DNA from 3 places in the Paenibacillus sp. GbtcB18 genome. Region 3 is predicted to be linked to each of the others. Evidence: riboswitches for the same ligand, from Rfam matches in the RefSeq annotation. Region 3 holds a riboswitch; each other region holds the start of a gene.
The links. Region 3 has a riboswitch for cyclic di-AMP ahead of KVT34_RS27290 (resuscitation-promoting factor). Riboswitches for the same ligand answer to the same signal wherever they lie in the genome.

Region 1 (5,227 bases), on a different contig from region 3:
GATCAGTTTCATCTCGCGGGACTCGATTTTGCGTCCCAGAAACTCCGGCGTCCGGCCGACCATGAGGCCCGCCAGGAAGACCGCCAGAATCGCGTACATGAGCATATTGACCAGCCCGACTCCGTCGCCGCCGAATACGCAGTTCAGCATCATTTGAGCGAGCGGAACCATTCCGCCCAGCGGGGTGAGCGTGTCGTGCATATTGTTGACGGTTCCCGTCGTCGCCGCCGTCGTTACCGTGGTGAACAGCGCGGACTGGGCAATACCGAACCGCACCTCTTTGCCTTCCATACTGCCGATGGACGAATCCGCGCCAAGGGCGTTCAAGGCAGGGTTACCGGCCTTTTCCGAAAAGAAAGCGACCGATAGAAATACCAGGAACAAGGTCATCATCGCTGTGAAAATGACCCATCCCTGCTTCCGGTTCTTCGCAAACCGCCCGAAGGTATAGGTCAATGAGGCCGGAATGCACCACATCGACAGCATTTCAATCACGTTAGTCAGCGGAGACGGATTTTCAAACGGGTGCGAAGAGTTCACCCCGAAGAAACCGCCGCCGTTCGTGCCCAGATGCTTGATGGACACAAGCGACGCCACCGGACCGATGGCGATTTGCTGCTCCCCGCCTTCAAGCGTCTTCGCGGCCACGGTCGGATCCAGCGTTTGCGGCACCTTCAGGCCGACAAGCACGAGCGTAACCACGATAGCCAGCGGCAGCAGCAGGCGCGTGTGTCCTTTTACGAAATCCGCAAAAAAGTTGCCGATGGTGCTGCCTTTGGACGTCAGTCCGCGGATAAACGCAATCGCGACCACGATTCCCGTTACGGCGGACGTGAACATCATCATCATAATGACCGCCATCTGTGAGAAATAGGACAGGCCCGTTTCCCCGCTGTAGTGCTGCAGGTTGGTGTTCGTCATAAAGCTGATGATCGTATTGAACGACAGCGTCGCTTCCATATTGTCGATCCCGTTCGGGTTCAAAGGAAGAGCACGCTGCAGACGCAGGATCAGATACCCCACCGCCACCAGCACAAGGTTGGTCAGCACAAGGCTGCCCGCATACTTCTTCCACGTCATGCCCTTCTCGCTGCGGATGCCCGCAAGCTTGTAAATGGGTCTTTCCAGCCAGCCGAACCATTTGTCCGTCCGGTTTTTTTCATTCGAAAAAACATGATACATATAAGTTCCAAGCGGTTTCACCAGCAGGCAAAGCACCGCGATTACGATTACGATCTGCACAATCTCCATGGATTCCTATCCTCCTCAAACAACTCCGCGCTAGCAGTCACCGGCTGCCCGAAGGCGCCCTAAAATTTTTCGGGATGTATGAGCGCGTATATCAGATACAGGAAAAGCCCTGCCGTAAAAAGCGCGATAATCATCATATACGGCCGCCTTCCGAGCCTTGCACAACATGGTCGCACCAGGTCAGAAAACCGTAAAAGATGAAATAAATGACTGCCAACAGCAGAACCATATAAAGGTCCGTCATGTGTTTCGGCTCCTTTCTTTCCTATCTATAGGTTCATTTCATAGGTTCATTCATTATCGTTCGGACCGTGAATTAAATCGTTAGCGCAAAACTTCCTCGGGCACTTGGCCCGGTGCTGCTCCAAGCAGGAAAGAGACCTGACGGGTATTCGTATGCACCACATGGTCGGCGCCGAGCGCTTTATAAATCAGCCGCGGCGAGGCATTCGTTTTGACCACGAAAATCGTTCCGGTTGTCCAGCTTCGGACCATCTGAAGATACCGGCAGCAGAGCGGCAGGCTGTCTTCGAAAAGATAGACGTCACCGATGGGAAGTCCCGGGACTTCCCAGGCTTCGTGGTGCACGGTATCCACTTCCACGATGTGCCGGACTCCCAGCTTCTTCATCCGCTGTCCTTCCGCGGGGTTGTTCACAAGCGCCGCGAAGGGCCTGCGGTAAATATTCAGCAGTTTAATAAAGTTCTCGCCGGTGACATTCGGTGCGGAAACCAACGTATAGGTTTGGATCTTTCTCTCGTCCACTTTTTATCCCTCTTTCATGTTTTGGGCAGCAAAAAAAGAAGCCTGCGGAAGAGGAACTCTTCACGCGGCTTCTTGACGGTCACAGCCTAAAAAGACTATAGCCGAAGCGCGATAGCAGTCGCCTCTCTCGGTACGCTTACGAGGTTAGCTGTCGGATTCGGGCGTGAGAGTCGCCCTACCATTACGGCACGGATGCCGCTTCTGGATTCACCCCATGAGGACCGGGCCGTCAGGCCTGCAAGTCCTCGTTTGGTTCCCCCGTTTTCCGCTTGACACGGAAACTCAGCGATAAAAACGCATGTTCATTTGTTTGGCACATTTTTCATTTTCGGATGTTTTTGAACATAACAAAACCACAGCGAAACGAAGTCCCTGTGGTCGATGCCGATCACAAGCTTCTTCAACCCCTCCCGAACTCATGCGCTTACGAGGTTAGCTGTCGGATTCGGACGGTGAGAGTCGCCCTACCTGATTGCCGGGTCCATGGATTCCGGCGCTTCAGGATTCACCCCTGCAGACACGGCCCCGGCTCTCACACCGGATCAATGCTGCGATGGTTCCCCCGCTTCCCCGGTTGGGGAATTCAGCGAAAGCAAGAAACTGTTTTTTTCAATTGATGGAATGAATGTTACACCTCCGCACGTGCTTTGTAAAGATATGGCGAGATTGGTTTTAAACCGATTTAAGCCAAAGAAATCCCCTAATGCGCTTACATTTCTGCTTTTTGTGCGCTAGCTTGTTAATACGTCGAAAATCTCGCGTTTTTGAAAATGGTTTGGACATCCAGCCTCTTCCCACACCGGAAAAACCTGCTATACTACTTGTAAACGCTCCCATATTAACCAGTAAGGAGGCATGTTTATGAAAATCGGATGGAAATCAATCTTGCTCTGGGGGGTGATTTCCATTGTCGGCGCGTTTGCTTTTGGGCTTGTCGCACTTAATCGCGGCGAAACGATCAATGCCGCCTGGCTCGTTATCGCAGCCGTGAGCTGCTATGCGGTCGCCTACCGGTTCTACAGCCGTTTTCTCGCCCGTAAAGTTTTCGTGCTCGACGATAATCGGAAAACACCCGCAGAGCTAAACAACGACGGCAAGGACTATGTGCCGACGAACAAATGGGTGCTGTTCGGGCACCATTTCGCGGCCATTGCCGGCGCGGGCCCTCTCGTAGGCCCCGTACTTGCCGCCCAGATGGGCTATTTGCCCGGAACACTGTGGATTATTCTCGGCGTTATTCTGGGAGGCGCCGTCCAGGATTTCGTCATTCTTTTCGCTTCGACACGCAGAAACGGCAAATCGCTGGGCGATATGATCAAGGACGAGATCGGCAAAGTGACCGGCACGATCGCCATGCTCGGCATTCTGGGCATTATGATCATTCTTCTCGCCGTGCTCGGGCTCGTCGTCGTCAAAGCGCTGATCGGTAGCCCGTGGGGCATGTTCACGATTGCCGCCACCATTCCGATCGCCCTCCTGATGGGCGTGTATATGCGCTACATACGGCCCGGCCGAGTCGGGGAAGCTTCCCTTATCGGCGTCGTTCTGCTGATTCTGTCCCTCATCGGGGGCAAATTCGTCGCCGAGAGCGCCGTTCTGGCCCCGCTTTTCTCCTTCAGCGGGGAAACCATCGCTCTGATGATGATCGCCTACGGCTTTTTCGCTTCGGTCATGCCGGTCTGGCTGCTTCTGGCGCCACGCGACTATCTCAGCACGTTCCTCAAAGTCGGAACGATCATCGGACTCGCGCTCGGCATTATTTTCGTTCTGCCGGATCTGTCCATGCCGGCCACGACCCGGTTCATCGACGGAACCGGTCCCGTCTTCGCCGGGAACTTGTTCCCGTTCCTGTTCATCACCATCGCCTGCGGCTCCGTATCGGGCTTCCATGCGCTGATCTCCTCCGGAACGACGCCCAAAATGCTGGAGCGCGAATCCCACGCGCGTCCGATCGGCTACGGCGCGATGCTGGTCGAATCGTTCGTCGCCATCATGGCGCTGATCGCCGCCTGCATCATCACGCCCGGTACCTACTTCGCGATCAACTCGTCTGCGGCTGCCCTGGGCGGTACCGATGTGGCGACCGCGGCGGCAACCATCACGAACTGGGGCTTCACCATCACGCCCGAGCAGTTGACCACGCTATCCAAGAATATCGGCGAGAGTACCATCCTCTCGCGGACGGGCGGCGCGCCGACCTTCGCCATCGGCATGGCGCAAATCTTGTCCGGCGTGATCGGCGGCAAAACGATGATGGCGTTCTGGTACCACTTCGCCATCCTGTTCGAAGCGTTGTTCATCTTGACGACGATCGACGCAGGTACCCGCGTGGGCCGTTTCCTCATCCAGGATCTGCTGGGTTATGCCAGCAAGTCGCTGGGGGATACCCGGTCCACGGTCGGCAATCTGATCGCCACGGCCCTCTGCGTGGGAGGCTGGGGGTACTTCCTCTACCAAGGTGTTGTGGACCCTCTGGGAGGCATCAACTCCTTGTGGGCGCTCTTCGGCATCGCCAACCAGATGCTGGCCGGCATCGCGCTTGTGCTGGGGACGACAATTTTGTTCAAAATGGGCAAAAAGGCGTACGCCTGGGTCACGCTCCTGCCCACAACGTGGCTGCTTATCGTGACCATGTCCGCCGGCTGGCAGAAGCTGTTCCACGAGAAAGCGAACATCGGCTTTCTTTCTCACGCCAAGCAGTTCCAGAACGCGCTGGACAGCGGCAAAATCGTGGCCCCGGCCAAAACGGCCGCACAGATGAAGCAGATCGTGATGAACGATTACATCGACGCGGCCTTGTGCGGATTTTTCATGATCGTGGTGCTGATCGTGTTTATCTCGGCCATCCGCGTCTGGCTGAAGGCGATTTCGAACAAACCGCTGGATCTCTACGAAGCCCCGTATATCCCGCGCGGCGAGCAGGGCAGATCCGAGGCAACGAAATATGTTTAAGCGCCTGAAACTCATCTGGAGCTACCGCAATCAGTTTATCCATCTGATGGTGGGCGTCCCCCACTACGAGACCTATGTGGCTCATATGAAAAGCGCCCACAAAGACCAGCCTGTCCTGAGCCGGGCGGAGTTTTTCCGGCAAGCCCAGGACAACCGCTACGACGCCAAGGACGGGAAAATCTCCCGCTGCTGCTAGGTGTTTGCGGCGGCACGCCAAGGCGGCACGCCAAGGCGGCACGCCAAGGCGGCACGCCAAGGC
Region 2 (5,227 bases), on a different contig from region 3:
ACAGCAGGTGTCGGTGATGCCCTCGGCGGAATCCTGATGTCCGGAATCGTAAGGCAGACCGTCCCGCTCCTGCGGTTGCGGCTTGTTCGAATGAGCGTTTACTTCGATCATAATAACTTCCGCGCTGCAGTTGTTGCCCTGCTCCCAGTATTCGCAGTTGGCAATGCTGCATTTCACCATTGGATTTTCCATGTTTATCACCTCGTACTTCTATTTACCCGAAGAACGAAGCTTTAAACAGGGGGAGAGCCGTCCGGGAAAAGTCCGACCGAACCTGCACCGGCGTCAGGTTTAGCCTCCGCCAGCATGTGCTTGTAAATCTCGATCGCTGCGGCGCGTGAGCTTTTCAGATCGACAATCGCGTCAGCCTGCGGTTTATGAATCTCCTTATCGCTCAGATGAGCGAGATGGGGAAGCCACCGCCGGATGTACATACCCGTCGGATCATGCGTCTCCGACTGGGTGACGGGGTTCATGACTCGGAAGTACGGGGACGCGTCGAAGCCGAGCGAAGCGCTCCACAGCCAGCCGCCCCGGTTGAGCACGTTGTCGTAATCGGCGAGCTTGCGCCGGAAATACCGTTCGCCCAGCGTGAAGGGGCACCGCAGGTTCTTGGTCAAGAACATGGCCGTCACCATCCGCAGCCGGTTCGGCATGTGCCCCGTGGCGTTCAGCTCCGCCATGGCCGCATCCACGACCGGAATGCCGGTCTGCCCCCGGCACCACCGCTCGAAGAGCGTGTCCTCCAGGCCGGAGAAATCGAATTTCTTCTCGTAGACGAAGAAGTCCGGGTTATAGACGGCCTGGTACAGGTAGAAGTCGCGCCACGCCAGCTGGCGCGTCCAGGCTTCGTGCCGCTCGCTGCCGAGAGCGGCTTCATACGCCCGGCGCACGGAGAGCGCGCCGGTGTTCAGATGGCGGCTGATCCCGCTGGTCGTCTCGAAGGCGTACCGGTCTCTTTGCGCTTCATAAGCGCGGAGACCTCCTTCGAGAAAATCGCTCAGAGTCTGAGCGGGATCAGGCGCCGTACCTGCCGCTTCCGGGTCCAACGGAAGCGGGAACCGGGCGGACCAGGCTTCGCGGTCCGGTAGCGGCCGTGTCTGCAAATCGCGCACGGTGACGGCCGACGACGGCCGGAAAAAAAGGTGCATGTAAGCGTTCCATTTTTTATAAAAAGGGGTAAATACCTGGTAAGGGGTACGGCGCTCCGCGAAATGCTGGAAATCCCCGAAATCGGCGAGAGTGTGGTCGATCAGCGTAGTAACCGGGACGCCGCGCGCGGAAGCTGAAACCTTCAGTTTGCGGTCGCGTACTAATGCATAGGGCGTAATGTCGCCATGCACCACGATTTCTTCGATGGGAAGCTCCGCGAGTAGCCCGTCGACCACGACATGAGGCTCGCCGGCAAGCACTTCCAGATGAGCGCCCGCTTTCCGGTATTCGCGAATGAGCCTGGAAACGTGACGGAGGAAGTTGATTCCGCTGTGTTCCCTGTCCCGGCCTTCGCGCAGCAGGAAAGGGTCCAGAATCAGGACATGCAGGCTTGGACGCCCCAAGCTGTGAATGTAATCAAACGCAATCAGGTCGTCAATCCGCAGATCTTTGCGATGGATAAAAAGGATCATAATGAAGGGACGCTCCTTGCCTTTTCGTCTAACTTCAATAATAACAGGAAATCCGGCGCAAATGAAAAGAAGCCCGGCAAGCCAGGCGGCAACCTGGATTACGGGGCTCCCTTTCGGGTATATGCTGCGTTCCATTACGAGTGCGTCTTACTAGTCTGCAGTGATCTTGTTAAAAAGGTCATCGCCGATAACGCGGCGTGCAGAAACGTATCGTTTCGCATAGTAAGATTCGCTCAAGTCACTCTTTGTAACACCTTTGTTCGTGGCGGAGTGGGCGAACTTGTTGTTCCCGATGTAAATACCTACATGGGAGATGCCTTTTCCGTCGGTGTTAAAAAATACAAGGTCACCCGGTCTCAGATCGCTTTTCGCAACCGAGGATCCTTGGCCGTTCTGTGCTTTTGAAGTGCGTGCCAGATCAATGCCGAACCGGTCGAATACGTAGGACGTGAAGCCCGAGCAATCAAAACCGCTGGTCGATGTGCCCGAATACTTGTAAGGCGTCCCTACCAATCCGTCAATCGTGGAGCTGAGCGTCGACTTCGCGGAAGCGCTGCCGATTTCCACACTCAAAAACAGGGTCAAGCTCAAAACAAACAACAAGACTTTCTTCAACTGTGTTGCTCCTTCCTGTGCCTACGAGGTTAGCTGGAGGGTTCGGTAGAAGGTCCCCTATGATCCCTGTGTTGCAAGATCAATTCACCCAGAGTGGATCCCCCGTTCTCTTCCTTTTGTCTAAGAAGAAATTCGGCAATCTTTTTCTGTTCCGACACTAAGTATTCGCCATAGGTCCAGAAATTCCTTCCAAAAAACTAAAAATAGTTACAAAAAAGTTTCAAAAGCAGTTATTTAGTCGGATTTCAGGGGAAAAAGTAGATCAAAAAACCCGCCTTCTTGTATAAAAAGGGCGGGTTTTCCATGTCTTTCAGCTTAGAGCCGATCTAAGTCTTCGGCTGGTCCGGAAACTTCACGCGCAGCCCGGGCTTCGTTTCGGCGAGCAATTTTTCCTGCAGGGCGTTGAGATCTTCCTGCGTTTTCAGTTCGCCTTTTTTGACGAGGTATTCGATCGTCTTTTGCTGGAGGAGATATTTGGCGTACTGGTTGACGGTTTTGGGATCGGTCCAGTAGGTTGCCTCGGTCAAGCCGGCGCTTTTGTAAAGCATCTCCTTCAACTGAGCCGCTTCGGGACCGGCCGCTTCCAGCGCTTTGCGCTGCTGGTCGATAGCCTGCTTCACTTCGGCTTCCTTGACTTTGACTCCGCGCTTCTGGCCGTAACGGACGAAGAGCTCGTCCTTAAGCATCAGATCGAGAAGCTGATCGTTGGTCAAATTGTTTTGAGCGCCCTGCATCTGAAAGGCCAAATCGACTTCGGCTTTCATTTTGTCGAATGCTTGGTTGGAGATGCGGACGTCGTGACCGATCGCCACAACCTCTTTGGCTTTAACGTCGGACTGTCCGTAAAAGAACGACCCGGCGGCGACGCAAAGGCCAATTACTGCCGCCACGACGGTGCTTGTCCGTGGGGATATCATCGGTAATGCCTCCTTTTATCTTCTATCTTTCCATGATAGCTGAAAAAAACGCAAATGGAAACTAAAAACCCCCTGGCCGTTGAACGGCAGGGGGAGACGGATATCGCGCCGGAACAATCCGGGAAGAGGACGGTTAAGAAGGGAGACGATGGATGGGACCCGTCTGTCTTTCCACCCGGCTTACGGGCAGAGAAAGAGGCCTTTCTAGATGCGATAGCTTTCCCAGATTTCACGCTGGGCGGCGATGGACCACATTTTGACAAAGGTGCGGACCAAAGGGTAGATCTGGTGGATGATGAGCGCCGTCAGGCCTGCCCATATATAGGAGGCATAAGTCGCCGCGACGGCAAGAAGGAAGCCGAGCAGGACGAGCAGGAGGGCATTGCCCGTGATCCGCAAGCCTTGGCGGAACACGACCGGAAGCACCGCGAGAAATCCCCGCCGATCCTCGGAGGCCCGGCCGAACTGCAGGAACAGGAAGAGGAGCTGAATAAGCAGGGCGTACACGGAATAGAGTGCCGCCCAGGGAAGCACGGACAGAAGAAGCGGCTCGAATCCGTAGGCTTTGTTGAACAAAGCAAGCGCTTTGGGGGCCAGCCAGTAGAGCGGCGCAAGCATCAGGACCGTTTGCAGGAGATAATAGAGGAAGAAGGGCAGCAGCAGCTCGCGGATTCCTTTCATAAACCGGTAGCCCGCATTCATCTGCCGGTGTTCCAGCGAGTACAGCACGCCGGCGTTCAGCATGGGACTGATCAGCATCCGGACGGCCAGCAGGATGAGAAGCCATTCGAGATACGGCTGGATGAGATCCGTTTTTACAAGCCGGAACTGGCTTTCCGCCAAGAACAAATGAACGGCGCTCTGGGGTTGATCGCTGCCGGGATAACGGTGGAGCAGAGGGACGATAATGGATTGGACCCATTTATAAAGCAGAATCCCCCAGGCAAACTGATACACATACAGCACGCAAACGGCGAACGGCTGCTTGAGGGCGGCCGTCAAGCCTTGTCGTAGATAGCGGAGCATCTCATCACCTCACCAGGCTACAGTATCGAACAGCGTTTCCAGCAGTTTGACGACGCCGAGGGTCCAGCGGATTCTCCACGTGGTGTCGACTTCGGTTTTCATATAGTTGTTGATATGCCGGTTTTCGAGCTTCATGGTGTAGTTGGGATCCAGGGAAACCCAATCCACCGGCGATTTATGGGTCAGCTTGTACTCGATCTGCTCGCCCTGTCCGTCCCAGACCTTCTCGGTCGTCGAACCGTCGGCAAAATGGAACCGGAGCGGGACGGCAGGTACAGTGCCGCCGAACTTGCGGACCAGCACGCTGCTTTCGTACAACGTCTGTCCCGACTCGTTCGTCTGGCGGATACGGATGTTATCGACCGCATAGTCGGTCATCATGCTGCCGTATATATATTGGTCGAAAAACTCCGTCCATTTCGTTTTGGTGATTTCCTCCACGACCGCTTGGAAATCGCGGGTTCCCGGGTGCTTGAATTTCCATCGCTGGAAGTATGTTTTCATAATGCGGTCCATCGTGTTCAGCCCGACCCGGTGCTCGATTTCCTTGAGAACCAGCTTGGCGCGGGTATACACGTTGTCGGCGTACTCGCCGTGGCTGCGGTAACTCCACGCATTTTTCTGCAGTGCGGCCGGTGAGGTGATATAGCTCGCTTCGACCGGAAAGTTGGGTTTCGACCCGTATTCCAGCTCCATCAGCTTATCTTCGGTGTAGGAAGTGAATCCTTCGTCCAGCCAGGCTTCCTCGAACTCGTTGGTGGCAACGAGTCCGTACCAGAACTGGTGGCCAATCTCATGGACGACCACCCGTTCGAGGTCCAGATCGGGCGTCCCCTTGGAGGCTCCCCAAGCGGTAACGAGCGTGGGATATTCCATGCCCCCCGCCCCGTTAGCCTCTTCCGGCGGCACGACAATGGATAAGGTCGAGTACGGATATGTACCATACCATTGGGAGTACCGGCTCAGCGCTTTTTTGGCGGCGATCATATAGCGGGACTTGTACGGTTCATGCTTGGGATCGAGGTACAGCTTGATCTTGACCCC
Region 3 (5,227 bases):
AAAAACGCCAAGCAGCCCAAGGAAGTCCTCAAGCAGGTGCCGCTTGACCGCCTGCTTATCGAAACGGATGCGCCTTATTTGACGCCTCATCCGTTCCGGGGGAAGCGCAACGAAACGTCTTACGTGCGTCTCGTTGCCGAAGCGGCGGCCGAGCTGCGCGGCATGAGCCTGGAGGAACTGGCCAAAGTGACGACTGACAATGCCGTGCGCCTACTCGGCCTCAAATGAAGCGGTAAATTTCCGCTTCATTACCGTAGCGCAAAGCGCGAGGCCGAGCGCAAGCCCCGCAAGCGGGGCGGCTGCGTAAACGCCCGTTCCGCTTAGCAGCATCAGCAGGGTAAGAACGATACCCTGCAGGGTGAAAGCGCCGCTGATGATCCGCACCACGGCGGCCACTTTCCGACGCGGATCTACCGGATAAGTCTGCAGCCAGAACGTGTAGCGGTGCGACTGCTCCAGCGAGGTGAGCTGAATCAGCGAAATGAACATGGCTACGAGGCAGACTGCGGCGGCCACCGGAGCGGATTGAACGGCCGCGGCCGCGAGGCCGGCGACAAGCGTGATCCGGACGATGATGCCGAGCAGCTCGGAACGGACAAACGTCTTCGTGAAGAGATACAGGTACAGCGAGGAGGAGCGGAATGAGTACCGGTCCGTAATGCCCGCCAGCCATCGTCTCTGCTTCACCCGTACCGGGAGCTGCGGCACGTCGGCAAAGCCGCTGAAAAACAAGTACAGCCGGTACTGCTGTTTACGGTCGTTGTCGATGAGGTAATCCCAAGCGACGCCCATTGCCTGCCGGCCGGGCCCCAGCTTGCACACGACCGCCCAGACGACAAGTCCCGCCAATAGAACGATCCCGCCCGGAAGCGGCCCCGTACCGAACAAGGCGAATACGACGGCTGCGCTTAAGACCCAGCGGTAACCCACTGAGATCAGACGCCATCCGGGGGATGAAAAACGGCCTTCCTGCCACGAGCCGAGCAGGTTGGCTGTTTTTATTAGAAGAACAAAAATCGCCATCAGCCACAAGGGCTGTCCTTCCGTACCCGTGCAGTGTTTGTACAGAGGCCATGCAATCAGCATCAGAATGATGGATCGTGCGGCTTGGATTCCCAAACTGTAGCGGAAAGCCGACCGGAAGAATACGTTCATAACGGGTTCCAGCGGAAGCAGAAACACCCGGTCCGCATTCTTCAGGAGTGTGCGTACAGAGCCGGCTGCGAGAGCCGGAACGAGGACGAGCAGAACGATCCAGATATAAGGAAAAGATGTCGGAAGCTGCTGAAGGATTTTTGCATAATAATAGGAAGAAACGATAAAAATCAGGAAAAGAAAACCGAAAAACTGGCTTCTTGCGACATAAGCCCAGTAGCGGGACGTTTCCTGCCGGTAATGGTCGAATCTGCGCTTCCACAGCTGACGGACAGCTCCGGCCGTGCCCTCTCTGTGAACGGCTGCTTCTTGGTTCATACCGGATTCCTCCGCACCAGCTCGTAGAACAGCTCGTCCAGCGTCGCATCGGACAGCCCGGTCTGTTGTCTCAACTCCTCCAGCGTGCCTTGAGCAAGAATCCGCCCCTGATGGAGGACGACAAACCGGTCGCAGTATCTTTCAATCGTGGCGAGGATGTGGGAGCAGATCAGGAAGCTGGCGCCCCTGCTCTTGAAATCCGCCATAATGTCGAGAAGAGAACGCATCGCCAGCGGGTCAAGGCCGAGGAACGGCTCGTCAATGACATAAAGCGCGGGCTCGACAAGAAAAGCATTCATGATCATGACTTTCTGCTTCATTCCTTTGGACAGCTGGCCCGGAAAGCTTTTGCGCTTAGGCTCCATCTGGAACTCGCGCATCAGGCGGCCGGCACGTTCCTTGAACGCTTCCTTCGGAATATCGTAAGCCATCGCCGTCAGTTCCAAATGCTCTTCAATCGTCAGATCGTCGTACAATTCGGGAGACTCCGGTACGAAAGAATACGAGGACCGATACCCAAGCGGGTCTTCCTCCAGGGTCCGGCTGCGGATGCGGACGCTGCCTTCCTGGGGCTTCAGGAGTCCGAGGATGTGTTTGATGGTCGTGCTTTTTCCCGCTCCGTTGAGTCCGATCAGACCGACCATTTCACCTTGTCCGACTGTAATTTCGAGATCGCGGAGAATCGGTTTTCCGGGCAAATAGCCTCCGCTGAGACGGGAAATGTGAAGAATTGGATCCATGCCTTCACCTGCTTTTCTTCAATCGGTTATTGCGGCTTTCGGCCTTTTCGGGCGGATTGCCGTATCTTTTATTATAGTCAAAAAATGCCTGGAAGCCCAATGCCCAAGCGGAGCAGCGGAAATGGGGAAAACTAGAAGCGAGATAACGGGAGAAAAAAGGAGAACGACTGCAAGATAATTAGATAAATGCCATTGGTTTGGTTAAATTTGCTTATTTTTAGGGAATATGCCCCCTTTACAGGTTGGATATTTGAGCGTAATATACTTTCATGATAACTTAATAAACGCCAAGTTTTAACGCTGAGTTTCCGTAAAAGGAAAACGGGGGAACCGCTGTCAAGGTCGGAACAGGTTTGGGCCGATACAACAGGAAACAATTTGGGGTGAATCTCAATGGCAGGTGCAGGCAGCACCGCCGGCGAGTAGGGCAGCTCTCACGGCCCGAATCCGTCAGCTAACCTCGTAAGCGTACCGGGAGAGATAACAACTGTCGTGTCATTCTGTTTAGTCGCGCTCACACACAGCCACCGGGAAGCTTTCTCTTTCCGATGGCTTTTTTTGTTCCATATCGGACGGGTATCCGACCCGCATACAGGTAAACATCAAACGGAGGTGATGCAGACCCCGTAGAGACTGAGAGCAACCGGTCAGCCGGCGGGAAAGAAGCCAATTGCAAGGGTTCCGTTAGGAACCGCCAAATAAACCTAAGTCGCGTCCAAATCATCATGCGTATCACAGAGGCGAGGCTTTGAAGGAGGACCGAAGAAGTGGGCAATATCTCGCAATCAGAGACCCATGTTAAGCGATCATCCAGCATGTCCTTCGCATTGCGATGGAAGCATGAAAACTTGCGTATGATCATCCTTGCAGCTATCATTTCATTCGCTTTGACTTTCATGTTTTTGGTGTTGTTATACGGTACGGCTGGTAAAAGCGTATCATTGGTGGTAAACGGACGAGAAACCGTTGTGGAAACAAGACAATGGGTCCTGCAACGCCTACTGGATGAACAAGCCATTACAATCGGTGAGCACGATCAGGTATCTATGCCGCTTGACGGCAAGATTCAAGACGGTCAGAAGATTGTCATCGATCATGCATCACCCGTACAGCTAACTGCCGACGGGCAGACACAAACTGTGCATACCACTGCGAAAACGGTAGATCAAGTTCTGCAAGATTCAAATATAACGCTTGGAGAGCACGACAAAGTGACTCCGGCCAAAGACACGGAGCTTTCAGCCAATGCGGCTATCGAAGTTGTCCGGGTGAAGAAAGAAACGGAAGAAATTTCGGAGCCCATCGCATTCAGTGTGGTCAAGAAATCCGATGAGGATCTGCTGAAAGGCAAAGAGCAGGTCGTACAGGAAGGCCAGGAAGGCGTATTGGTTAAAAAGAAAGAGAAGATTTTCGAAAACGGAAAACTCGTATCCGAGCAAGTTATCGATCAAGCAGTCAAAAACGCCAGTGTGGATAAGATTGTGGCTGTAGGCACAAAAAATCCGGTCGTTACGGTGGCAGCCGCTTCCGAACCGGTTAAGCCTAAGCAGGTAACTAAAGCAGGTACCGACATAGACGCGAAGAAAATATTAAAGAACGTTACCTTGACCGCTTACTCTTCTCAGGAGCCGGGCGTAGGCAACCGGACCGCCAGCGGAACGAAGCCTGTTCAAGGCCAGACGATTGCCGTAGATCCATCCGTCGTGCCGTTAGGCTGGTGGGTGTACATTGAAGGTATCGGATACCGCCGTGCGGAGGATACGGGCGGTGCTATTAAAGGCCAGAAAATGGACGTTTATTTCGACAGCATGAGTTATGCCAAGACTTTCGGTGTGAAACGGGGATATACTGTTTACGTCATCGGCCCGAATAAACCGACACAAGATTAGGATAACATGTTACCTGTAACGAAGATTTACAAACCGGTAACAAACCGTATGCGAAAAGAAGAGGGAAACCCTCTTCTTTTTGTGCGCTTAAGAGAGGATAAAGAACATGATCAAAGAAATCATTGTTGTCGAAGGAAAAGACGATACAACCGCCATCAAGCGGGCGGTTGAAGCGGATACGATCGAAACCGGCGGATCGGCAATCAACCGGGCGATTCTGGATCGCATCCGGCTGGCCCAGGAGCGAAGAGGGGTCATTGTCTTCACGGATCCGGATCATGCGGGGGAGCGCATCCGTAAAATCATTTCGGGCAAGGTGCCCGGCTGCAAGCACGCCTTTCTCCCCCAGGAACTTGCGGAGAAGCGAGGCGACATCGGAGTCGAGAACGCGACTCCGGACGCTATACGGTCCGCTCTGGCGAACGTAAAGACCGAATATGAGGGCGCCGTGTCTCTTTTGACATGGGAGGATCTGATCGCCGCCGGCCTCGTTGTTCATCCCGATGCTGCGGCCAGACGGCTGGAAGTAGGAAAAAAGCTCGGAATCGGGTATTGTAATGGTAAGCAGTTTTACAAGCGCTGCGCCGCTTTTCAAATTTCCCGGGAAGAGTTCGAAGCTGCCGTAGAGCAGTTGGACCGTCCGGATCAATAATTTACGCACAGGCAGCTTTCGTTAGGGACGGAAGCTTGGAGGATGACTATGAAATTAAATGAACAAGGCAGCGGCCCGTCCTTTGCATCTGAAGATGTGGCAACGCCAAAACGGACCAAAGACATTCTAAACCGGCACAATCTGGTGCTCAAAAAAAGTCTGGGACAGAACTTTCTCACGGACGGCAACGTTCTGCGCAACATCATCTCCGCGGCGGAGCTTACTCCCGAGAAGGGCGCGCTTGAGATCGGGCCCGGAATCGGCGCCCTGACCCAGCAGCTCGCTAAGGAAGCCGGCCGCGTCGTGGCGGTGGAGATCGACCAGCGCCTGCTCCCCATCCTGCGGGAGACGCTGTCGCCTTATCCGACCGCCGAGGTCGTTCACGGCGACGTATTGAAGCTCGATCTGAGGCAGCTGATCGAGGAGAAATTTTCCGGCTTGTCCGGAATCAGCGTCGTCGCCAACCTTCCGTA

Region 1: linked by a shared signal. The riboswitch ahead of KVT34_RS19195 (hypothetical protein) and the one ahead of KVT34_RS27290 (resuscitation-promoting factor) in region 3 are both predicted to bind cyclic di-AMP.
Region 2: linked by a shared signal. The riboswitch ahead of KVT34_RS26910 (C40 family peptidase) and the one ahead of KVT34_RS27290 (resuscitation-promoting factor) in region 3 are both predicted to bind cyclic di-AMP.

The regions. Positions count from the first base shown of each region.
Region 1 covers NZ_JAGXJX010000006.1:306,270-311,496, reverse strand. Annotated here, with positions in the region: gene kdpA (potassium-transporting ATPase subunit KdpA) at 1-1,251, opposite strand, end outside; gene kdpF (K(+)-transporting ATPase subunit F) at 1,311-1,385, opposite strand; gene KVT34_RS19195 (hypothetical protein) at 1,576-2,016, opposite strand; cyclic di-AMP (ydaO/yuaA leader) riboswitch at 2,134-2,314, opposite strand; cyclic di-AMP (ydaO/yuaA leader) riboswitch at 2,423-2,615, opposite strand; gene KVT34_RS19190 (carbon starvation CstA family protein) at 2,878-4,968, shown strand; gene KVT34_RS19185 (YbdD/YjiX family protein) at 4,961-5,164, shown strand.
Region 2 covers NZ_JAGXJX010000013.1:80,763-85,989, forward strand. Annotated here, with positions in the region: gene KVT34_RS26900 (DUF1540 domain-containing protein) at 1-192, opposite strand, end outside; gene KVT34_RS26905 (cryptochrome/photolyase family protein) at 234-1,625, opposite strand; gene KVT34_RS26910 (C40 family peptidase) at 1,776-2,240, opposite strand; cyclic di-AMP (ydaO/yuaA leader) riboswitch at 2,244-2,388, opposite strand; gene KVT34_RS26915 (SurA N-terminal domain-containing protein) at 2,567-3,157, opposite strand; gene KVT34_RS26920 (hypothetical protein) at 3,362-4,183, opposite strand; gene KVT34_RS26925 (M1 family metallopeptidase) at 4,193-5,227, opposite strand, start outside.
Region 3 covers NZ_JAGXJX010000014.1:46,660-51,886, reverse strand. Annotated here, with positions in the region: gene KVT34_RS27305 (TatD family hydrolase) at 1-228, shown strand, start outside; gene KVT34_RS27300 (ABC transporter permease) at 211-1,473, opposite strand; gene KVT34_RS27295 (ABC transporter ATP-binding protein) at 1,470-2,213, opposite strand; cyclic di-AMP (ydaO/yuaA leader) riboswitch at 2,502-2,696, shown strand; gene KVT34_RS27290 (resuscitation-promoting factor) at 2,981-4,102, shown strand; gene rnmV (ribonuclease M5) at 4,209-4,754, shown strand; gene rsmA (16S rRNA (adenine(1518)-N(6)/adenine(1519)-N(6))-dimethyltransferase RsmA) at 4,803-5,227, shown strand, end outside.